DNA from 3 places in the Arthrobacter oryzae genome. Region 1 is predicted to be linked to each of the others. Evidence: predicted binding sites of a transcription regulator. Region 1 holds the regulator's gene; each other region holds the start of a gene.
What was found. The regulator HrcA, encoded in region 1, represses chaperone genes, less so after heat shock. The targets are predictions, from matches to a motif close to TTNGCACTCGNNNNNNNCGAGTGCNAA.
Positions count from the first base shown of each region.

Region 2: the regulator HrcA is predicted to act here: its motif matches at 5,545-5,571, upstream of groL (chaperonin GroEL).
Region 3: the regulator HrcA is predicted to act here: its motif matches at 3,737-3,763, upstream of Q8Z05_RS01180 (FmdB family zinc ribbon protein).

Region 1 is NZ_CP132204.1:4,187,757-4,195,516, reverse strand. Features, by position in the region: gene hemW (radical SAM family heme chaperone HemW) at 1-446, shown strand, start outside; gene Q8Z05_RS19280 (DUF4870 domain-containing protein) at 512-931, opposite strand; gene Q8Z05_RS19275 (DUF3097 domain-containing protein) at 1,042-1,893, opposite strand; gene hrcA (heat-inducible transcriptional repressor HrcA) at 2,141-3,154, shown strand; gene dnaJ (molecular chaperone DnaJ) at 3,267-4,394, shown strand; gene Q8Z05_RS19260 (16S rRNA (uracil(1498)-N(3))-methyltransferase) at 4,397-5,179, shown strand; gene Q8Z05_RS19255 (GerMN domain-containing protein) at 5,229-6,194, opposite strand; gene Q8Z05_RS19250 (PhoH family protein) at 6,566-7,654, shown strand; gene ybeY (rRNA maturation RNase YbeY) at 7,651-7,760, shown strand, end outside.
Region 2 is NZ_CP132204.1:2,567,679-2,575,438, forward strand. Features, by position in the region: gene Q8Z05_RS11830 (threonine/serine ThrE exporter family protein) at 1-866, shown strand, start outside; gene Q8Z05_RS11835 (siderophore-interacting protein) at 913-1,752, opposite strand; gene Q8Z05_RS11840 (uracil-DNA glycosylase) at 1,768-2,535, opposite strand; gene Q8Z05_RS11845 (DUF3263 domain-containing protein) at 2,804-3,088, shown strand; gene Q8Z05_RS11850 (LytR C-terminal domain-containing protein) at 3,138-3,779, shown strand; gene Q8Z05_RS11855 (cold-shock protein) at 3,943-4,146, shown strand; gene Q8Z05_RS11860 (ABC transporter substrate-binding protein) at 4,146-5,459, shown strand; gene groL (chaperonin GroEL) at 5,752-7,380, shown strand; gene Q8Z05_RS11870 (ABC transporter substrate-binding protein) at 7,466-7,760, opposite strand, start outside.
Region 3 is NZ_CP132204.1:253,713-261,472, forward strand. Features, by position in the region: gene Q8Z05_RS01150 (ABC-F family ATP-binding cassette domain-containing protein) at 1-52, opposite strand, end outside; tRNA gene Q8Z05_RS01155 (tRNA-Ala) at 157-229, opposite strand; gene Q8Z05_RS01160 (hypothetical protein) at 355-1,119, opposite strand; gene Q8Z05_RS01165 (GNAT family N-acetyltransferase) at 1,474-2,091, opposite strand; gene galU (UTP--glucose-1-phosphate uridylyltransferase GalU) at 2,098-3,003, opposite strand; gene Q8Z05_RS01175 (5-formyltetrahydrofolate cyclo-ligase) at 3,115-3,711, shown strand; gene Q8Z05_RS01180 (FmdB family zinc ribbon protein) at 3,849-4,094, shown strand; gene cpaB (Flp pilus assembly protein CpaB) at 4,205-4,933, shown strand; gene Q8Z05_RS01190 (AAA family ATPase) at 4,995-7,760, opposite strand, start outside.

The DNA.
Region 1 (7,760 bases):
TCACCGCCGCCGGCCTGGACTGGTACGAGGTCAGTAACTGGGCCCGCACGCCGGAGCAGGCGTGCCGGCACAATCTGGCGTACTGGCGCGGGGACGACTGGTGGGGCATCGGCCCAGGGGCTCACTCACACGTCGGCGGAGTCCGCTGGTGGAACGTGAAGCACCCCACCGCCTACGCGGGCAGGCTCGCCGCCGGGGCATCGCCGGCAGCCGGCAGGGAAACGCTCGACGCCGAGACCCGGAACGTCGAGCGCGTGATGCTGGAGGCCAGGCTGAGCAGCGGACTCGAGGTGTCCGAGCTGGGAACCTCCGGACGGCACGCCGTCGCCGGGCTGATCGCGGATGGCCTGGTGGATCCCGCAGCGGCCTTCCGGGGCCGGCTTGTCCTCACCCTGAAGGGGCGGCTCCTCGCGGACGCCGTGGTCAGAAGGATCCTGCCCGACTAAGTTGCGGGATCCGGCCGGCGGCCGGCCCGGCCGGTTGAATCCGGCCGGATTGCTGTTCCGGCTGGTTACTTGATCCAGCGCAGGTTGTAGTCATAGCGGTGCGGCTGTCCGCGGTTTACGTGGATCCCGGCTGCCACCGAGAAGCACGTCACGGCGATCCAGATCAGTGTGGCCAGCACCGCGAAGATATTGCCCACCACAGGAAGCATCACCAGGACGTTGCAGATGACGGCGGCGATCGTGGGTGGCAGGGTGAAGTTCAGGGCTTCCTTGGATTCCTGCGCCGTGAACGGGCCGCGGTCCTTGAAAATAAGGTAGATCAACAGCGACGGGACACACCCGAGGATGCCGCCGAAGTGGGCGAGGGTTGCCCATTGCCGGTCTTCGTTGGCCGTCAGCGGCAGGGCATTGGCGGGGACACCATGATACTGGGGCTGGCCATGGCCGGCCTGGTTGTCCCGTTGTTCGCGTGCGTCTTCTGCCACGGTGTCGTCCTTCGGATTGCAGTAGTGCGGTGGTTCCCGGAAAAGCGGACGCTGCCACAAAAGCAACAACCGCCGTATCAAGAATACTGGGTCAGGAGTGCAAGTTGCCCCTACGGGACCGTCAGGAAGTCGATGACCTCTTCCACCCTGCCCAGCAGCGAGGGTTCCAGGTCCGCGTAGCTGCGGACTGCACCCAGTAGCTTCTGCCAGCCGAGGCCGATGTCCTCCTTGGTCTCGTGCGGCCAGCCGAAGGCCGTCAGGATTCCGGTCTTCCAGTCCACGCCCCGCGGGACGACCGGCCACGCGTCGATGCCGAGGACGGCCGGACGGATGGCCTGCCACACATCCACGTATGGGTGGCCCACAATCAGCACGTTGCCGGCAGCACCGGGGGAGGCCATCACGGCGTCAGCGATTCGTGATTCCTTGGAATTGGCAACCAGGTGGTCCACGAGCACACCCAGCCGCCGGCCGGGGCCGGGTCCGAACGCGGCCACTGCCGCGGCGAGGTCGTCAATGCCGTGCAAAGGCTCGACGACGATGCCCTCCACGCGGAGGTCGTCACCCCAGACTTTTTCCACGAGTTCGGCGTCGTGCTTGCCTTCCACCCAGATGCGGCTGGCTTTGGCCACCTGCGCACGCTGGCCGGCCACCCGCACGGAACCTGACGCCGTCCTGCCGGATGCCGCGGAAGCTGCCTGGGCTCGGGGCGCAGGGGGCATCAGCCGGATCGGCAGGCCTTCCAGGAGGAAACCGTAGCCAAGCCGGAAGGTGCGTGACTTGCCGCGCCGGTCCTCCAGGGCCACCACATGCATGCCGCCGGACTTTTCCACCCTGGTGACGGCCCCTACCCAGCCGGACTGGACGTCCTCCAGCACCATGCCCCGCTCCACCGGCACTTCGGGAAGCTCCGGCTTCCGGGGAGCCGTGATGTCCTGCGGGCCCCAGTTCTGGTACGACATCGGATAGACACAACCTTGCGCTAGAAAAAGTGAAAGAAGGGAAGAGAACAGGCCGGCTGTGGCTTTGCGGCGTGCACGTCCTGTTTCGCGCCGGAGTTTCGCCCGGAGCGGTACCAATGCTAACAACGGGGCGACTCATATTAGACTGGTTAGCACTTAGACATGACGAGTGCTAACTGTTGCCCGGGCAGATGCGCTGGTCCCCGCACCGGGGCCGCAGCCCGGGAAAGCCGATCGGAGGTGGAGAATGAGCGAACCACGCAAGCTTGAAGTATTGCGCGCCATCGTGGAGGACTACGTCCATTCCCGCGAACCTGTGGGCTCCAAGGCACTGGTGGAGAGGCACCACCTTGGGGTCTCCAGCGCCACCATCCGCAATGACATGGCAGCGCTGGAAGACGAGGGCCTGATCACGGCGCCGCACACCAGCGCAGGCCGGATCCCCACGGACAAGGGCTACCGGCTGTTCGTCGACCAGATCTCCGCCGTCAAGCCCCTGTCGCAGGCTGAGCGCCGCGCCATCCAGACGCTGCTGGAAGGGTCGGAAGACCTGGACGATGTCCTGGAGCGAACGGTGCGGCTGCTGTCGCAGCTGACGAACCAGGTGGCCGTGGTGCAATATCCGCACCTTAGCCGGGCCATGGTGCGGCACATCGAATTCGTGCTGCTGGCCCCGCGCCAGGTCCTTGCCGTTCTCATTGCGGACACGGGAAAAGTCGAGCAGCGGGTTATCGACGTCGGACAGGAGCTCAGCGACGAGGCCCTCGCAGGACTCAGGACACGGTTCCTGAAAAGCCTGGCCGGAACGCCTCTGAGCCTGCTCCCGCAGGCGCTTCCCGCCGTCGTCGCCGGCTGTGAACCCTCCCGCCGGCACGCAGCCCAGGCGCTGGCCCGCGGCCTGGACTCCCTTGCCAGCAGCACCCGCGAGGAGCGGATGGTCATGGCCGGCACCGCGAACCTCGCGCGGTCCAACGTTGATTTCCCGCTCAGCATCGGCCCGGTCCTCGAAGCCCTCGAGGAGCAGGTGGTGATGCTCCGCCTCCTCAGCGAGATGGCGCAGGACCCGCGCGGCGTCACCGTCAGTATCGGCCGGGAGAATCCGTACGACGGCCTCGCGGAAGCCTCGGTGGTGGCCACGGGCTACGGCCCCGGTTCCAGTGCCAAGGTGGGCGTGCTCGGTCCCACCCGGATGGACTATCCCACCACCATGGCCGCGGTCCGTGCCGTGGCACGCTACCTTTCCAGGATCCTCGGGCCGTAAACGGTAATACATCAGCCACCCGGGCCTCCGTGCCCCGGCTTCCGGGGGACGGCAGCAGCATCATAGACACCAAAGGCATTACAGGCAGTACAACCAGGAAGAGATACGAACTTTGAGCAGCCACTACGACGTTCTTGGAGTCTCGCCCGAAGCGACGGGCGAAGAGATCAAGAAGGCCTACCGAAAGCTTGCGCGCACCTTGCACCCGGACGTGAACCCCGGTGAGGATGCCTCGGACCGCTTCAAGGCCGTCACGCACGCCTATGAAGTGCTGTCCGATCCGCAGAAGCGCCGCGTCTATGACACCACCGGCAATGAGAACGGCACCGACAACGGTTTCGGCGGCGCCGGTTACTCGGGGCAGGGCTTTGCCTTCCAGGACATCTTCGACACCTTCTTCGGTGCGGGCGGCTCGGCCGGCCCGGCATCGCGGGTCCGCCGCGGGCAGGATGCCCTCATCAGCGTCCGCATCGACCTCCGCGACGCCGTCTTTGGAGTCAACAAGAAGCTGGAAGTGGATACTGCCGTCACGTGCCCCACCTGTGAAGGCTCCTGCTGCCAGCCCGGCAGCCACCCCGTGCGCTGCGACATCTGCGGCGGCAGCGGCCAGGTCCAGCGGGCCGTCCGCTCCATCCTGGGCCAGGTCATGACTGCCGCGCCCTGCGGCTCCTGCGAAGGCTTCGGGACCGTCATCAAGGATCCCTGCAACGAGTGCAACGGACAGGGCCGCATCCGCAGCCGCCGTTCCCTGACGGTCAAGGTCCCCGCCGGCGTAGCCACCGGAACGCGGATCCAGCTTGGCGGCCAGGGCGAAGCCGGACCTGCCGGCGGCCCCTCCGGCGACCTGTACGTGGAGATCCGGGTCAACAATGACGCCACCTACGTCCGCGACGGCGACGACCTCCACGCGACCCTGCACATCCCGATGACCGCCGCGGCCCTGGGCACCGAGCTCAGCCTGGATACCTTTGACGGCCAGCAGGAGATCGACGTCAAGGCAGGCACCCAGTCCGGTGAGGTGATCACCCTGCGCGGGCTCGGAGTCACGCACCTCCGTGGCTACGGCCGCGGCGACCTGAAGGTCCACCTGCAGGTCGAAACCCCTGCCAAGCTTGACGCCGCGCAGGAAGACCTGCTCCGGCAGCTCGCCAAACTGCGGGGCGAGCAGTACACCGAAGGAAAGCTCTCCGCCAGCGGCGGGGTCTTCGCCAAACTGCGGGACCGTCTCGGTAACCTGTAGCGGTGAGCAATCCGGTCTTTTTCGCGAACCCGGGCGCCCTGGACGACCAGGGGCCCGGTTCGCACTTTGTCCTGCAGGGTGCCGAGGCCCGTCATGCGGTCACCGTCAAGCGGATCACCGTGGGGGAGTCCGTTGACATAGCGGACGGTGCCGGCAAAAGGCTCACCGGTACCGTCGCGGCCGTCGGCCACGGCGAGCTGACGGTGGAATGCTCCGTCCTCGAATCGGAGGAGCGCCCGGATCTGCGCCTGGTCCTGGTCCAGGCGCTGGCAAAAGGGGACCGCGACGAACTCGCCGCTGAAACCGCCACCGAGCTGGGGATCGACGCCATTATCCCGTGGCAGTCGGAACGCTCCATCGTCCGGTGGAAAGGGGAGCGCGCAGCCAAGGCGCACGCCAAATGGCAGTCCGTGGTGACTGCCGCGGCCAAACAGGCGCGGCGGGCGTGGATCCCCGAGGTGCGTGCCGCCGTCGACGGTTCCGGGCTGCAGGCAGCGGTTTCCGCGGCGGACCTGGCGATCATCCTCCACGAGGATGCCGTCCGCCCGCTCCGGAGGGTCCTGGAGTCATGGCGCGACGGCGACGGCGACGGCGGGATCCCGGCCCCGGGGCCCCGCGAAATACTCCTCATCGTGGGTCCCGAGGGCGGCATCAGTCCGCGGGAAGTCACCAGGCTCTGCGGCGCCGGCGCCGTAACGGCCCTGCTGGGGCACCACGTGCTCAGGTCGTCTACGGCAGGTCCTGCGGCGACAGTGCTGGCCAGCGATATCCTGGGCCGCTGGTAGTAAAGGCCGCCGGCAGCGGACCGCCGGCGGCAGAATCGCTACTCAGCCGCTATTCGACCTTGAAGCTGCGGGTGTCCACGTTCATCTCCCGGTCGGGAGCCCCCGGGTCGATCTGTGAAACGCGGATCTCATAGTTTCCCGGTGCCAGGTTGACGTTCAGCGAGAACAGCCCTGACTGGTTCTGTTCCGCCGACGCCGTCACCTCGCCGCCCAGATACGCCGTCTTGTCGCTGCTGCCCGCAAGTTTAAGGATCTTCCACCGAAGTTTCGCCCCGGGAAGCGTGCTCCGTCCGCTGATCTTGACGCTGCCGTCGGCAACGCCCACGCCTTCCTGCGGATCGATAATCCAGACCGGGGCCACCATGCCCGCTGCGCGGGGAGTGGGAGTGCCCAGCCTGACGTGGTTGAAGGCGAGGTAGTCAGTGTGGCCGTCCACCAGGATCACCACCTGGATTTGCTGGCCGGCGTCCACCAGCCCGGAGCTCGCACCGGCGGCCGTTGCCGTGTAGACCAGTTGCTGGATGGCCCGCTGGGCCATGTCTTCATCGAGGTTGCTGTTGAACGCATCCGGTGAGACGTCCACCGTAATCACGTTCTTGCCCGAGATCGAGGTGGCCAGTTTCTTCGGGTCCTGCCACGGAGTGAAGAAGTCCGGATCCAGCGGCTTGTCGGACATCATGGCGCGCAATGCCCGGGTCACCGGGTTTTCCTGCTCGGGGACGTCCCGGAACTCCCGGTACAGAAAGACGTTCTCGTTACTGCGGCCGATCCAGTAGACGGGGGCCTTGTTGGAAGCCTGGGTGGTTTCCAGCGGTGCACTGGTGCTGGGAACCCCGGCAGTGGCGGATCCGGTCACTGCCTGCGGAGTGCTGCCGGCTGCGGTACTGGCGGAAGGCTGGGGGGTGGCCACACAGGCGGAGAGCACCATGGCCGCGGGCAGCACAAACAGGAGAACCGCGGACCGGGTCCGCCTGCCTCCTGTTGCCTTCCGGCGTCGTGGATTGCTGATCTCCATGGTGTTCCGGGTCCCCGCCCTGTCCCTGTAAATGTCTCGGTTAAGTCTTCCCTGCCGGTGCAATGCCGGCGGATTCCAGCATGGCATAGAGTCCCCGGCGCCCGGCGGTGTTTGGCCGGGCTCTGCCGAACTGCAACGGGAACGATATGAGGCCGATACGAAGTTGATACCTAATGACGGGAACCTGCAACGAAAGTGTTGCGTCCTGTCGACTGCCTCTCACGCTCCGCGGCCCCTGCAGGGCGTACTGGCGTAAGATGGAAGGACTCGGCCGAGCACGGAGCCTGGCGCCAAGGCGGCTAAGGCGAACTGATCGGCCGGGGAGACACATTTCCTAACTGGAGGGGACCAGAGGCCCGCAGGCCGGCACCATGACTGAAGCAACAAACGGAAGGCCCCGGTTCAGCGCCGGAGAGCGCACCACAGGTGAATTTCCCCATAGTCTTCCCGGTGTCCGGACGGAGGTGGTCATCTTCGACAACTCCGAACAGATGGTTCAGTCCCTTGGCAGCCACGATGAGGCCCTGCGCTTTATCGAGGAACAGTTCCCGGCCGTGGACTTCCATGTCCGCGGCAACGAACTCGCCATCAGCGGTCCCGCCGCGGACGTCCCCAGGATCATGCGGCTGCTCCACGAAGTGCGCGGGCTCGTTGACCGGGGGACTGTTATTACGCCGGCGGTCCTCCAGCAACTGGCCGCCCTGCTCCGGAGCCAGTCGCTCCCGAACCCGGTTGAGGTGCTGACGTACAACATACTTTCGAGTCGCGGGAAGACGATCCGGCCGAAGACGCTGAACCAAAAGAACTACGTGGACGCCATCGATGCCAACACTGTGATCTTCGGAATCGGACCAGCCGGCACCGGCAAGACGTTCCTGGCCATGGCCAAGGCTGTCCAGGCCCTGCAGCAGAAGGAAGTCAGCCGCATCATCCTCACCCGGCCTGCTGTGGAGGCCGGTGAACGCCTTGGTTTCCTGCCGGGGACGCTCAGCGACAAGATCGATCCGTACCTGCGTCCGCTTTATGACGCCCTGCACGACATGATGGACCCGGAGTCCATTCCCCGCCTGATGGCAGCGGGCACCATCGAAGTGGCTCCGCTGGCCTACATGCGCGGCCGGACCCTGAACGATGCCTTCATCATCCTCGACGAGGCCCAGAACACCACACCCGAACAGATGAAGATGTTCCTGACGCGGCTCGGCTTCGGCTCCAAAATGGTGGTCACCGGGGATGTCACCCAGGTGGACCTGCCCTTCGGCACCCGTTCCGGCCTCCGGATCGTGGAGGAAATTCTGCAAGGCATTGACGACGTGAATTTCAGCGTGCTGGACGCCTCGGACGTGGTCCGCCACCGGCTAGTGGGCGATATTGTCAACGCGTACGGCATCTGGGACGAAACACAGAGGAACCGGGTGAAGCATTCCGTGCCCCGGGAAAAGCGGGGAGAGCACGCATGAGCATCGAAGTAAACAATGAATCCGGCGTCCGGGTGGACGAAGCTGAACTGGTCGCACTGGCCCGGTTTGTATTCGAACGCCTGTACATCCACCCGCAGGCTGAGCT
Region 2 (7,760 bases), 1.6 Mb from region 1:
CGGGTGCCTCAGCCATCGCGTTCGGCTCGAACCTGCTGGTCAGCCTGCTGGCCCGGCAGCTGGGCCGCTGGCGTGTGCCGGACTTCTTCACGACGGCGTCGTGCGCGTTCCTGGTCACGTTCATCGCTTTGCTGCTGTGGCGGTTCGGCAGCCCTATCGGCATCCAGATCGCGCCGGCGATTGTGGTGGTGGGCGGCATCCTGCTGCTCCTGCCCACCGGCCGTCTTGTCTCCTCGGTCCAGGACGCCATTAACGGCTTCCCCGTCACGGCGGCGGGCCGGTTCCTGTCCACCATGCTGACCTTCGGCGCCCTCGTGGCCGGGATCTCGGTGGCCTTCGTGTTCGGAGCCATGATGGGCATGGAGGAAATCGACGTCACGGAGACATTCCCGCCTGCGTATGACTTCTGGGTTGTAGTGATCCTGATCGCCATTGCCGTCGTAGCGATCGGCGTGACGGAACAGACTTCGTGGCAGCTCCTGCTCCCCACCGCCGGAGTGGGCGTCGTGGGGTACATGGTGCTGCTCGGCGCAGAGCTGATCGGCATGGGGGCGAGGTTTTCGCCAGCCGTGGCGGCCGTGGTCATCGGCCTCATGGCCAGGGTGATCGCCCTGAGGATGGGAGCCCCGCAGCTGGTGGTGGCCGTTCCCGCGGCGCTGATATTGCTCCCGGGCCTCACTATATTCCGCTCCATGTATGTGTTGACCATCGAAGAGTCGGAGATCCTGGTGGGCGCCGGGGGAATGCTGAACGCCGGTGCGATCGTGCTGGGTGTGGCCGCAGGCATCGTCCTCGGGGACACGCTGGCCCGCCCGCTCACGCGGAGCCTGGCAAGTAACGAGCGCCGCCGCGCCCGGCGCCGCTAGCTGCACCTGTCCGAGGGCCGGAGGTGCAGCTACCAGCTGTGGGGGCCTAGACCTGGCCGATGGGAAGCTTCTTTTCGGCCTGGAAGTCGTCCTCCACCCGCCCGGTGGCCCAGTAACCGGACAAGGACACCTGTGAGCGTTCAAGGCCCCGTTCACGGTAGAAAACCTCCCGGAGGGACTTCATGTAGCCCCGCTCGCCATGGGCGAAAACGTGCACCCGGCCGCCGGGCCACTCGGCGTCCCGGACCGCGCTGACCAGGAGGCGGCTGCTTCCGGCGGGGGTGCCGTTCCGCGCCAGCCACTGGACCTGCAGGCCGGCCGGGGCCTTGATGGGCTGGATATCGGCGTGGCTGTCCACTTCAAGGAACGCCAGGCCGCGGGAGTCCGTCGGCAGTGACTCGATGGCGGCGGCGATGGCCGGCAAGGCGGCCTCATCGCCGGCGAAGAGGTGCCAGTCCGCGGCCGGGTCCGGGTTGTAGCCGCCCCCCGGACCGGTGAACACCAGGCTGTCGCCGGGGCGGGCTGTCGCCGCCCAGGGACCCGCCAGGCCCTCGTCACCATGGATGACGAAGTCGATGGCCAGTTCCCGGGCCTCTTCATCCACCCAACGCACCGTGTAGGTCCTGGTGTGCGGCCACTGGTCGCGCGGCATCGTTTCACGGATGGCCCAAAGGTCCAGGGGGAGCGGGTACTCGACGCCGGGCTGCGGGAAGGCGATCTTCACGTAGCGGTCCACGTAATCGTTGTTCACATAGCCGGAGAAGCCGTCACCGCCGGCCACGATCCGCACCATGTGCGGTGAGAGCTCCTCGCGCCGCAGGACCGTGAGGTTCGTCTGGGGACGTGATTTTCGGCTTGCTGACGTGGCGGCAGGGAGGGAAGTCATGGAAGTAAGCCTAGGCTAAGAAACCGGGGGAAGCTCCCAGTTGACGGGCTCCGAACCCTGTGAACGGAGCACCTGGTTCGCCTTGCTAAACGGGCGCGATCCAAAGAATCCGCGCGCGGCGGATAACGGGCTGGGATGTGCGCTGGTGAGCACCGGAGTGTTTCCAAGAAGCGGCCGGACACTCTCGGCATCCTTGCCCCACAACACGGCCACCAGGGGCGCCGGATTGCCGTCGGCAGCACGGCGCCCGGCGACGGCGGCGATCGCCGCCGTCGTGATTGCTTCCCAGCCCTTGCCGCGGTGCGATCCTGCGGCCCCGGCGCGGACTGTCAGGACCCGGTTCAGCAGGAGCACGCCTTGGTCCGCCCACCGGGTGAGGTCCCCGTGGACGCGCGCCGGAAGGCCGAGGTCGGATTCGAGTTCCTTGTAGATGTTTGCGAGGCTGCGCGGAATGGGCCTGGTGTGCCCCTCCACTGCGAATGACAGTCCGATGGGGTGGCCCGGCGTCGGGTAAGGATCCTGGCCCACGATGAGGACCTTGACGGCGGCCAGCGGCCGTTGAAAGGCGCGCAGGACGTTCGACGGCGACGGCAGCACCTGGTGCCCGGCCGCCACTTCAGCGGCAAGGTACTCCAGAACGCTGCGCAGCTCTGCCTCGACAGGAGCCAGCGCGGCGGCCCAGTCTGCCGCCATCAGGCGGTCCATCGGCAGGCCCGCCATCTCAGCGAATCCCACCGCCTCAACGGCAGGCTTCAGCTCGAACAAGGCTTCAGAATCAAACACGAGTCCATTCTCGCAGGGGTGTGCTGTGGAAGCTGGCGGGCGGCACTGGCTTTTGCGTAGGCGCCGTCTCAGCGAGGAACGAGCGAGGCGCCGGCAAAAGTCAGTTGTGCCGCCTCACAAGGGCATGTCACCGGGCGTAAATGACAGGCGTGTTATTCGCCCGTACCATGGAAAGTGACTTTGACCGGATCAAGTGAAGGATTTTGCCGTGGCCGAACCAGTGCGCGATGACCTCTCACTGGCGGGCATAGGCAGCGAAAATGCGGGGATGGCATACTCCCTGCCCGCACCGCAGCCGGGCTCCAGGCTGAGCGGGCGGGACCAGCAAATGCTGGCGCTCGAACGGCAGTGGTGGAAGTATGCAGGGGCCAAGGAGCAGGCGATTCGGGAGCTGTTCGACCTCTCCGCCACGCACTACTACCAGATCCTCAACACTCTGATTGACACCGAGGACGCCCTGGCCCACGACCCCATGCTCGTGAAGAGATTGCGTAGACTACGTACGTCACGCCAACGGGCACGCACGGCGCGCCGTTTGGGTTCTGACGCTTAACAGTCAGGGCCGGGCAACCAGCGAGAACCAACAAGGACATCGTTTTACCATGACCAAATACGCTCGGGATGAATTCGACAGGGTCCCGGAGACCTCCTCACGACAGGGTGTACACCGGGTCGCCTCCGAATCCTCCCGGCGCAGGCTGGGTCCGATCCTGGCCGTCGGCGTTGTGGCGCTCGCCATCGGACTGGTTGCCTTCCTTTTCCTGCCGAAGCTGGGAATTACTCCTTCCGGCAGCCCGCTGATGGCGGCAGGGTCAGCGCTCAGCAGCCCTTCGGCTTCCGCGGAGACGCCCCAAGGCACGGCGTCCCCGGGTGCCGAACCCAGCGCAGACCCGAGCGCCGTGCCCTCCGCCAGCGAGACGCCGTCAGCCGGCAGCTCACCCTCGGAAGTTCCTGCCGAGGCGCAAGCCGTCGATAAGACCCAGGCCGTGGCGGTCTACAACGGGACCACCACAGCGGGGCTTGCCGGCCGTGTGAGCAGCACCGTGGCAGGCGAGGGCTGGACCCTGGGCCCGGTGGGCAACTGGGGCGGAATGCCGCAGCAGTCCTCCGTGATCTACTACAGCGGCGCTGGGCAAAAAGCGAACGCCGAGGCGCTGGGGGAGCTCCTGAGCATCACCTCGCTGGTGGACTCCGCCGAGTTCCAGCAGCCGGTGGTCGTGGTCCTCGGGCCCGGGTTCCAGTAAGGGAATTCGGTTACGCCTGAATAACTATTGGTGGCGCGCAGGCCTCGGTCCTGCACCCGGCAAACGGCAATGGCTACAGTGATTCCGGATGCCGCACCACAGCGGACCGTCCCAACGGCGCACAGTGACGTGGGCCGATCAAAGCAACCGGAAAGTGGGCAACATGGCAACGGGAACCGTCAAATGGTTCAATGCCGAAAAAGGCTATGGCTTCATTACCGTTGACGCCTCCGGAGACGACGTCTTCGTGCACTGGTCGGCCATCGAAGGCGAGGGCTACCGCGCCCTCGACGAAGGACAGCGGGTGCAGTTCGAAGTCGGCGAAGGCGAGAAGGGTCCGCAGGCAGAAAACGTCCGGCCGGCCTGATGCTCTCCACCGCGGCAATGCATGGCACAGGCATCCCCGCCCGCCCTGTTCGGCCCCGGCTTCGGATATCCGCAACGCTGGTTCTTGCGGCCGGAACGGCGCTCGTGCTTGCTGGCTGCTCCGGTCCGAGCGGCAACGTCCGGGTTGATGCCGTGGACGCCGGCGGCGACGGCACGCTGCGTATAGGGCTGATGCTGGATAACACCGGGAAGCAGTCGTTCCTCAACTCCGCGCAGCTTGCCGCGGCCAAACTGGCGGTCCAGGAGATCAACGCCGCAGGGGGCCACAAAGGGCGGCCGGTGGAACTCCTGCCCGAGAACATCAGCGAGGACGCAACCGCCCAGGCGAAGGAGCTCGTGGCGGCCAAGGCGGATGTCGTCATCGGCCCGACTGACTCCAGCCGGGCCCCGGGGGCAATCGATGTCCTGTCGCGGGCCAAGGTGGCCATCATCTCTCCGGCAAACACGGCGCACGGACTGACCAGGTACCGGAGCGGCGGATATTACTTCCGCACGTCGGCGGCGGACGTTGCCCAGGCTCCCGTGCTGGTCAAGCTGGCCAAGGACAGCGGGGCCCGGACAATCGCCATCCTGCACGAGGACGACACCTACGGCAAGGACGTTTCAGTTGCCGTCGCCGCCGCGGCGAAAGCAGCCGGCCTTGGGACCGTGGCAGAGGCCGCCTTCACGTCCGGCCAGGCGCAGCAGGCGGCTGCAGCTGCCAAAGCCGCAGGCCCAGACGCCGTCGTCCTGGTGGCCCGCGCCGGAGCCCAGGGCGCCATAGCCGAACTCAACAACGCGGGGCTGGCCGGCAGCAAACTGATCCTCAGTGACGGTGCGATCAACCAGTACGGATCGGCCCTCGGATCCAAGGCCCTCGAGGGTACCCGCGGCATCCTGCCGGGCATGTTCCCGTCGGCGCACTTCCAGGGCGAGCTGGTGGCGGTTGATCCCGGACTCAAGGACATGACGTTTGCCGGGGAAGCATATGATGCCGTGAACCTGGCTGCCATCGCAGCGGCCGCGGCGCAGGACGACGCGGGCTCGTCCATTGCCGCGCAACTGGTTGCGGTCTCCGGACAGCGCGGCCCCGGCGGTGTCGACAAGGGAACTGTCCAGCCGTGCAAGACCTACAAAGAATGTGCCGACGCCATCAGGGCCGGCAACCCGGCGGATTACGACGGCGAGTCCGGGCCGATCAGCTTCGATACCAACGGCGATATCACCGCCGCCAACTACATGGTGTTCAGCTACGGCGCAGACAACAGGGCCCGGATGAGCGGAAGTGAAACGTCCGCCCGTGCCGGCGGCTGATCGCTCCTAGCGTAGTGCGGGCCGCAGGAGGGCTTTCCGCGCAATCCCTGCTTGCACTCTCCCCGGGGGAGTGCTAATTATTGATTTAGCACTCCCACGGACTGACTGCTAATTCGACGCCCGGTTCCGGCCGGCTGCGGAGAGCGGGAAGGACCAGGAGCGAAAGAAATACCTTGCTGGGGTGAGATCCCATCCGCGCGGCATACAGAGGCCGCCGGTGAAGGGTCGTCCGTCGCGGGCACCGCAGTGAAGGTTCATTCTTCACGACTGTCCCGAAAGGACTACTGCCGTTATGGCCAAGATCATTGCATTTGATGAAGAGGCACGCCGCGGTCTTGAGCGGGGCCTGAACATCCTCGCCGACGCCGTCAAGGTCACCCTCGGCCCGCGTGGACGCAACGTCGTCCTCGAAAAGAAGTGGGGCGCCCCCACGATCACCAACGATGGTGTTTCCATCGCCAAGGAGATCGAGCTGGACGATCCTTACGAGAAGATCGGCGCCGAGCTGGTCAAGGAAGTTGCCAAGAAGACGGATGACGTCGCTGGCGACGGCACCACCACGGCCACCGTGCTCGCACAGGCCCTGGTCAAGGAAGGCCTGCGCAACGTCGCGGCCGGCGCTGATCCGCTGTCCCTGAAGCGCGGTATCGAGAAGGCTGTTGAAGCCGTCACCACCGAACTGCTCGCGTCCGCCAAGGAAATCGAAACCAAGGAAGAGATCGCTGCCACGGCATCCATTTCCGCCGGTGACGACGAAATCGGCGCGCTGATCGCTGAGGCGCTGGACAAGGTCGGCAAGGAAGGTGTCATCACCGTCGAGGAGTCCAACACTTTCGGACTCGAGCTTGAGCTCACCGAAGGCATGCGCTTCGACAAGGGCTACATCTCCGCTTACTTCGTCACCGATGCTGAGCGTCAGGAAACGGTCCTTGAGGATCCGTACATCCTGATCGTCAACTCGAAGATCTCCAACGTCAAGGAACTCGTAGCTGTCCTCGAAAAGGTCATGCAGTCTTCCAAGCCGCTGCTGATCATTGCCGAAGACATCGAGGGCGAGGCCCTGGCCACCCTGATCGTCAACAAGATCCGCGGCACCTTCAAGTCCGTCGCCGTCAAGGCTCCGGGCTTCGGCGACCGCCGCAAGGCACAGCTCGCCGACATCGCCATCCTCACCGGCGGCCAGGTCATCTCCGAGGAAGTCGGCCTCAAGCTTGAGACCGCCGGCCTGGAACTCCTGGGCAGGGCACGCAAGGTTGTTGTCACCAAGGACGAGACCACCATCGTCGAGGGTGCAGGCGACGCCGACCAGATCGCCGGCCGCGTTTCCCAGATCCGCGCCGAGATCGAGAACTCCGATTCGGACTACGACCGCGAGAAGCTGCAGGAACGCCTGGCCAAGCTGGCCGGCGGCGTTGCAGTCATCAAGGCCGGTGCCGCTACCGAAGTCGAGCTCAAGGAACGCAAGCACCGCATTGAGGACGCTGTCCGCAACGCGAAGGCTGCTGTTGAAGAAGGCATCGTTGCCGGTGGCGGCGTTGCCCTGATCCAGGCCGGTGCCAAGGCATTCGCCAACCTGCAGCTCGAAGGCGACGAAGCAACGGGCGCTAACATCGTCCGCGTTGCCATCGACGCACCGCTGAAGCAGATCGCCTTCAACGCCGGCCTCGAGCCGGGCGTTGTTGTGGACAAGGTCCGCGGCCTGCCCGCAGGCCACGGCCTGAACGCTGCAACCGGACAGTACGTTGACCTGCTGGCTGCCGGCATCAACGACCCCGTCAAGGTCACGCGCTCTGCCCTGCAGAACGCTGCATCCATCGCGGGCCTGTTCCTCACCACCGAGGCCGTAGTGGCCGACAAGCCGGAGAAGAACGCTCCGGCCATGGGTGGCGGCGACGAGATGGGCGGCATGGGCGGGTTCTAATCCTCCCAACCTCGCTAACGCGCAAAAAGTGCGGCTCCCTCGATTCGAGGGGGCCGCACTTTTGTTGCAGCAGGAAGGCCCGGGACTATTTGCGGGCGGAGGCCAGCATCCCTTCAACCTCCTTCTTGAACTCCTCCGCGGCGGCGGAAGGCGACTTGCGGTCGTAAAGGACCTCGTCGGTGTAGCGCTTGATGACGTTCTGCACGCTGCCCGATCCGACCGGCGGCACAGGGGGTGCCTCGGCCATGTCGGGGTTGATGTCCTGGAGGAAGCCGACCACGGTGGTGTCAGCCGCTTTGAGCTTGGGCGTGATGTCCGCGAGAACTTCTGAGTTGGCAGGGATGCCGCGGTCGGTCATCAGGATGGCTCCCGCGGCGGGG
Region 3 (7,760 bases), 710 kb from region 1:
TCCGGGTGTTATCGAATCGCACGCTGACGTCTTGCAGCCGGACAAGGCTCATTGCTGCTGTCCTCTCGAGGGGTGGTTCATGGGTGCGTTGTGCCGGACCGGCAAAGAGAAAGCTCCCTGATCCGGCGCTGGCGCCTGATCAGGGAGCTTATTCAGTGGAGCTAAGGGGATTCGAACCCCTGACCTCTTCGATGCGAACGAAGCGCTCTACCAACTGAGCTATAGCCCCGGGCCGCTGCTGTTCCCTCGAAGTAACTCCGCAAACAGGCAAACCGGTGTCCCTAGGCTACAAACTATCGGCCCGCTTCGCCAGCCAGCCTTCGAATGTCTCACTGCAGGGCTGCTTTTCCCGGGTCAGGCGCGGCGGCGCTGCAGGACGTCGTCCAGGTTGCTTAAGGCGCTCTGGGCCTTGGTAAGGGTCTTGGGGGCCGCTGCACTGACAGCCGGGGCTGCAGCCTGCCCCTGTTTGAGGGACGGCTTGCCTACGGCTTTCGGCGCCTCAGGCAGGTCCAGGGGTTCCGGGGCTGCCCGTTCCGCTTTGGCAGCTTCGACGTACGTCGGTTTGGGAACGTCTACCGGTTCCCAGCTGGATTCCGCGCTGACCGCCGATCCCGGTGCGGTGGCGGTGCGGAGCGCAGTGTCCCCGGAGGCCTTCGCCTCGGCGAGGGCCGCTTCACGCAGTTCATGGGCCGTCAGCGGCTTCACTTTCGGTTTGTTGCCTGCCTCCGCGTCAAAAAGCGGGCTCTCCGGGGCATCCACCACCGGGCCCCTGCTGGGCCGAGGGCCGGCAGGGCGCATCGGCCGCTGCGGGGCAGTCATGGCCGCCCGGAATGCCGCATTCATCCTGGCGCGCCGGTCGCGCACCGCCAGCCGCCGCAGCAGAGCCACGGCTGCTACAGCCGTCAGGAAGGCGCCAACAGGCAGCCAGGACGATCCCACCCCAAAAATACGGAGGACGCCGGCCACAACACCAGTCAACAGGGAAACCAGGCCCACCAGGGCGATCGCGCATCGTCCGTATCGGATCCTCAGTGCGCCCGGACGCGCCTTGGCCGGCTTCGGGCCGGCGGCGGGTGTCAGGGATGCCTGCGCGGATCCGGTGGCCTGCTTGGTTTCCATTGGTTTCTCCTGCTGGGCGGTCATCTTCATGACGTTTCCGGCTTGGGGGGGTGGTTCGGAAAAGCTGATGTCGGACGTCAGCTCTGCTGCGTGTTGAAGCTGATGCCGGCGGTTCCTGAGTACATAGGGGGCCACCCACACAATCCAGAGCGCGACAGCGACAACAAGGATCACTGAGCTGCTAAGGGGGAAGTCCACATTCAAAACCGTATGAGCAATTGGCCGGCAGCTCTTGCATTAGCTCCGGTGTGTCGCAGGGCAGGTGGCAAATCAATGGACTTATGACAGGAAACGCAACGCGGTAAAGTCCGAACGGCCCCGCTGGACAGAAACCGCCGGCTCAGTCCGGGAGGCTCAGGCCCGGCGGCTCCTCAGCCATCTGGCCAGCAGTCCCTCCGGAACTTCTTCGGAGGTCAGTGCGAAGGAGCGGTGGTCCGCCCATTCCCCGTTGATGTGCAGGAACCGCGGCCGGTAGCCCTCGTCCCGGAACCCCAGCTTCTCCACCACCCGGAGGCTGGGCCCGTTTTCGGGCCGGATGTTGATTTCCATCCGGTGCAGCCCAAGGCTGCCGAAGCAGTAGTCGGTGGCCATGGCCACAGCCGTGGGCGCAATCCCCCGCCCGGCACAGGACTTGTCCACCCAGTAGCCAAGCGTCGCCATCATCGCCGAGCCCCAGACGATGGACGACACCGTCAGCTGGCCCACAATCGCAGGATCGCGCCGGGCAGGTGTGCGTTCTGCGATCACAAAGGGCAGTGCGGTGGCCTGAGCAGCCTGCGCATTGAGGGACCTGACCATCTGACGGTAGTCCGGCAGCGCCCCTCCGGGAGCAGGATTGGAGGCTTCCCAGGGAGCGAGCCATTCGGCGTTGCGGGAGCGGACCGCCATCCATTCCTTGCGGTCGCGGTACCGGATGGGGCGCAGCACAATGTCGCCGCATTCCAGCGTCACCGGCCAGATGCTGCCCCGCACGGGACGTTACTTGGCCAGGGAGGCAGTGAATTCCGGCAGCCACTCGCGCAGGCCGGGGCCGAGGTCGTCGCTGTCGCAGGCCAGCTGCACGCACGCCTTGAGGTAGCTGAGCTTATCGCCCGTGTCGTAGCGACGGCCGCGGAATACCACGCCGTAGACGCCGTATCCTTCGCCCTCCCCTGCAGCAAGTTCCTGGAGGGCATCGGTGAGCTGGATTTCCCCGCCCCTGCCCGGTTCGGTGCGTTCGAGGACATCGAACACCGCCGGGTGGAGGACGTAGCGGCCGATCACGGCCAGGTTGGAAGGGGCCTCGGCCGCCTCGGGCTTTTCCACAAGCTTCCGGATCCGCACGAAGCCGTTCATGTCTGTCTCGTCGATGTCGGCGCAGCCGTAGGCGCTGATCTGGGAGGGCTCCACTTCAATCAGTGCCACCACCGAGCCGCCGGTCCGGGCCTGCACTTCGATCATCTTGCTGAGCAGTTCGTCCCGTGCGTCGATAAGGTCATCGCCAAGCAGTACGGCGAAGGGCTCGTAACCGACATGCTGCTTGGCCCGCAGCACTGCGTGGCCGAGGCCCATCGGGTCGCCCTGGCGGACGTAATGGATGTCGCCGAGGTTGCTTGCGGCCTGGATGGCTTCGAGCTTGGTGGTGTCGCCTTTGGCTTCAAGGGTGGACTCCAGCGAAGGGACCCGGTCAAAGTGGTCTTCGAGGGCGCGCTTGTTCCGGCCGGTGATCATCAGGATGTCCGTGAGGCCGACGTTGACCGCTTCCTCGACCACATACTGGATCGCGGGTTTGTCCACAACCGGCAGCATTTCCTTGGGCATGGCCTTGGTGGCCGGAAGGAACCTGGTGCCGAGGCCCGCAGCAGGAATGACAGCCTTGCGGACGGAAGTATTGGTGGTAGTCACTGGACTAATCTAGCGTCAGGGGCCAAACATTGGGTAATTGCACTGACGCGCCACGCTGGCCTGCACCGGGCCATTGGTGCGGGGCCACGCGACATGGAAGGACGGGCACTCATGCCGTCGAAGGAAGAGATCCGCTCGGCCCACAGGCTCCGGCGTGCCGCTTTGTCAGCTGCCGGGCTGGAGGCCGCCGGCGCGGGCATCGCCCGCCACGGGCTGCAGTGGGCCACCATGGTTGCCACCGGCGAGCGGAGCACTTTTGCCGTGTACCTGGGGGTGGGTTCCGAGCCTCCCACGCTGCCGCTCATTGCCGCCCTGCACAGCACCGGGCACCGCGTGCTGCTGCCGGTCTGCGGACCTGCCCGCACCCTCTCGTGGGTCTACTGGACCCCGGCCACCCGGTTCGTCCGCAGCAGCTACGCACCCATCGATGAACCCGTCGGGGAACAGCACGGCACCGAGACCATGCAGGAAGCGGCCGGGATCTTCGCTCCTGCCACAGCCGTGGACCTGTCCGGCAACCGGATCGGCCAGGGCGGCGGCTATTACGACAAGTTCCTCGCCGGACTGGAAGCTGACGGACTGCCCGTGCCTGCTGCTGCGGTGGTGTTTGACCACGAAGTCCTGCCGGCCGGGAGCATCCCGGCAGAGTCCTTCGACCACAAGATCCCGGTAGCAGTCACGCCGTCACACCTCACGAAGCTAATGTGAAGCGCGCAGTCTGCGGATGATAGAATTGGCACTCAGGCCCTGCGACTGCTAAAGGACGGAACCTGTCGAGACTAAATCGGCGGGGATTTGTCCAGGCAGCACGGGACCTGCTCGTTTGTCCCAGAGGAGGATTTCCAGTGCCCACGTATGCATACGCCTGCAAGGACTGCAGCCACGCCTTCGAGATCGTGCAGTCGTTCACCGACAGCTCCCTCACCTCCTGCCCTGAGTGCGAGGGAACCCTGCGCAAGAAGTTCAACAGCGTCGGCGTCGTCTTCAAGGGGTCCGGCTTCTACCGGACCGACTCGCGGGATTCCAAGGGCAGCAGCGTCTCACCTGCCCCGGCGTCCGCTCCGGCACCTGCCGCCGCAGCAGCCAGCTGAGAGCACACCCCACATTCGCTGCCGCAGGGCGGTTCCCCGCCTAGGGCGGTTGTCCACATAGGACGACGGCGGGCTGTCCGCACCCCGTGCGGCCTCCGTAGCCTGACGACATGCCCTCCAGCTTCCGCACCCACGGACTTTCGTCGCCCAGGCAGAGCTTTCGGTCCCGAAGCCCTGGCCGTTCCGGACCGCCCGCCCCCCGGCGCTTCGCTTCGTGGCTCACCCGTAACCGCCGGCTCGTTGTTGCGCTCCTTTTGTGCGCTGCCGCCGGCATCACCGTCCAGCAGCTGACACCGGCGCCGGCCCACACGGTCACTGCCCTCGCATCGGCGCGGGATCTTCCCGCGGGAACCGCGCTGTCCGGGGCTGACGTATTGCCGGTTAGCGTGCCGCCCGGGATGATGCCCGCCGGAGCCTTCACAGACGCCGCCGCCCTTGAAGGCAAGCAGCTGGCGGCCCCTCTCCGGAAGGGCCAGCTGCTTTCGGATACACAGGTTCTGGGCCCCGGCCTGCTGGCGGGCGCCCCTCCCGGATCGGCGGCTGTGCCGTTGAGGATGGCTGATCCGTCGTCGATCCAGCTGGTGGCACCCGGCCAGCTCGTCAACATTGTCATGACCAACGGCACCGACTACGGCAAGGCCGCCGAATCAGAAGTGCTGGCAGCTTCCGTACCCGTCCTCTGGACATCAGGACAGGGCGGACAAACCGGGCAGTGGCTTGGCACAGGCGAAACCGAGGGCCTCATAGTGGTCGCCGCCGATCCTGACCAGGCGCGCCGCCTCGCCGGCTCCTCGACCCAGGGCAAGCTCTTCTTCGTACTGGTTGGAGCGCAGGGCTAGCCGCAGCGGGCTGGCTGCACCAACCCGGACCATCCGGCCCCCTCGCCTGCCTGGGGCGGGCTCAGCCCCAGTGCGGTGGTTTCTGCTCCTGCAGCCAGGCATCGTGGTCGTAGTCCGACCCGTGATCGCCCCAGCGCTTGGGGTCATCCTCGGAAGCCTTGTTCGGCAGCACGCCCGCCGGAACGACGGCCCCCGCTGCCTGGCGGGGCCCGTCGGCCGCCGCATCGTCCGTCCCGCCGTGAGGGGCGCTCTGGCTGTCCGCTGTTCCGCTGTTGGTGTCCATGCTTTTTTCCTTGATATCTTCCGCTTCTTCAGCGCCGGCCGCGCGGCCCTCGTCCGTCCCGCCCGGCTCTGCGTTGTTCAACGTCAGGTTGTCTACATCATCCTCGAAGTACGCTTGCGAGGTTGAGGAGAAGCCTGCGGCAACCGGCTTCTCCAAGCCCAGGTAACCGCCGATCCGGTCAGCGCAGGCGGAAGGATCGGTGAACACCTCGATTGTCCACAACGGCATGTAACGCCAGCCCAGCCGTTCCAACAACTGCGGCCGGAGCCGGCTCCGTTCCCGGACGCTCATTCGGTGGTACTGCTCAGTGCCGTCGGACTCAATGGCTACAGGCCGGGGGATCTCGGCGTCATCCTGGCCGATGGAATTCACCGGATCCGCAGCCGCGGCAACGTCGATCACGCCGTCGTACTGGTGCCAGACCCTGGCACCGCGGGCACGCAGCCTATCCCCCAGGTCGGCCACCAGGGGGTCGGCCCCGAGTGCCTGCTCGCTCGCTGCCGCGCGGGAGGCCGGAGTCCCCAGGTCGGTGTTACCGGCGATTTCGCGGTTGAGCAATTCATAGAAGTCGGCTGCCCCGTGGCTGAGACGGCTGACGTCCAGGTCTTCCGGTTTGAAGCAGGTAAGCACGTGCAGGGAACGCCGGGCCCGGGTCATGGCCAGGGCGAATTTTGCCCGGCCGCCCTCGGCCGACAAGGGACCGAAGTTGTGGAGCGCACGGCCGTGCGGCGTACGGCCGTAGCCCGGGGAGAAGATCACGTGGTCGCGGACCAGCCCCTGGGCCCGTTCCAGGTCCACCACCCGGAAGGATTCGGGCCCGGCACTGAAGAAACTTGCCAGCAGCGGGTAGTTGGGCAGCTGCAGCCGGATGGCCTCGCCAATCCTGGCGGCGTGGCGGAGGCTGGCAGTGACCACTGCCAGGGAGGTCCGTGGGCGCAGTCGGGCATGTTCAAAGACCAGGTCCACCACGCGGTTGACCTCGGCGACGGCGGATTCCACGCCCTCCTGGTCGGCGCTCGGCAAGCCGGTGCCGTCCGGCAGGTATTCCACAAGCAAGGCGCGGTCCAGCCCGGTGGCCGTCTGTCCCTCGGGGAGCCTGTGGAGGCGGCCGTCGTAGAAACTCTTGCTCAGCTGCAGCACGAGGTCTTCGTCAACGGCCCGGTACGCTGACGTCAACCGCCGGACGGGCAGCACGCCGGACAGCGCTGTGTAGGCACTCTCGACCCCCTGGTGGGCGGTTTCGCCGGCAGCAAGCCGTTCGACGCCCACGGTGAAAGTGCGGGGGCTGGCAATCTTGTCGTCGCCGAAGGCAATCACCTGCTTGGCACGGGCGATGGCGGGAAGGACCGCCTGAAGGGAGGTCGCTTCGGCATCGAGGATGACCACGGCATCGAACTTCTGCTCCGCCGGGAGCAGTCCGGTCATCAGGTAGGGGCTCACGGACCACACGGGCACCAGCATGGGAACCAACGCCGGTGCCTGTGCCGTGAGGGCAGCCAGGGTGACCCGTCCGTCCTTAAGGAGGCTCCGGAGCAGGTCTGCCTGCCGGGGGTTCTCGGCGATGCCGGCGCGCCAGCGCTCGGAGAGTGTCCAACGCAGCCTGGCGGCACCGCTGGCGATGTGGGCGTTGTCCGCCAGGCGGTACTCGGCTTCCAGCTGCCGCAGCGCGTCGCCGTCGGACATGGCCAGATAGTCATCGCCGCTGATCATCGCTTCAAGGGCCGACTGCCACCAGGCAAGTTCCAGCTCGGATGCGACCGATTCTGCCGGCACCTCACGCTCCGCCAGGTCGGTGAGGAGTTCCCCGAGCCCGTGCTCACGCATGTTCTCGATGAGCAGCGTCCGCTCAGGGAGCGTCTTGAGCGTCCGGGTGTCGGCCACCAGCCGTTCCAGGCGTTCCATCAGTTCTTCGTACGGCGTGTGCTGGAGGTCTCCGCCGGCCGCCGTGTGCTTAACCGCCGCACCGAGCTGGGTCAGTTCGCGCTCCAGGCTGCGGTACATCACGTTCAGTTCGCCCAGGCCTGACGGCACCGCGGGATGGCGCTGCGTGGTGGCGTAGTCCGCCCAGAGGGCCCGCTGCTCCTGGACCAGCACCAGGGAGCTGTGGAGGTCGGCGATGTGCACGCCGGGACGAACGTACTCCTTGGCGACGCGGCGCAGCCGGGAACGCTGCATGGACGGCATCTCGATGTTGCGTTCGCGGCGCCACGGCGAGGTGGCGGTGGCCGAGATGAGGTCGTGGACGGGCCGGTCGAAGATGTCCGGGGTGAACTTATCCAGGCTCTCCCGGACCGCCATCAGCAATTCGAGCTGGGCACCCCATTCGGAGAAGCTCGACCCGAGGCGGATCTGCGCGTGCTCGGCCACCTCGTTCATGCGGTTCCGGAGCACGGGCAGGTTCTTCTCAACCGAGCGCGCAACTTCCTGCGCCTCCTCGGTTTCCTTTCGGGTCAGAAGCCGCGCCCCGTGCCAGGGGCTGGCCGTGGACGCCCGGCTGAAACTGCCCAGTTCGGCGGCGCGATGGAGCCTGCCGGCCAGTTCCTC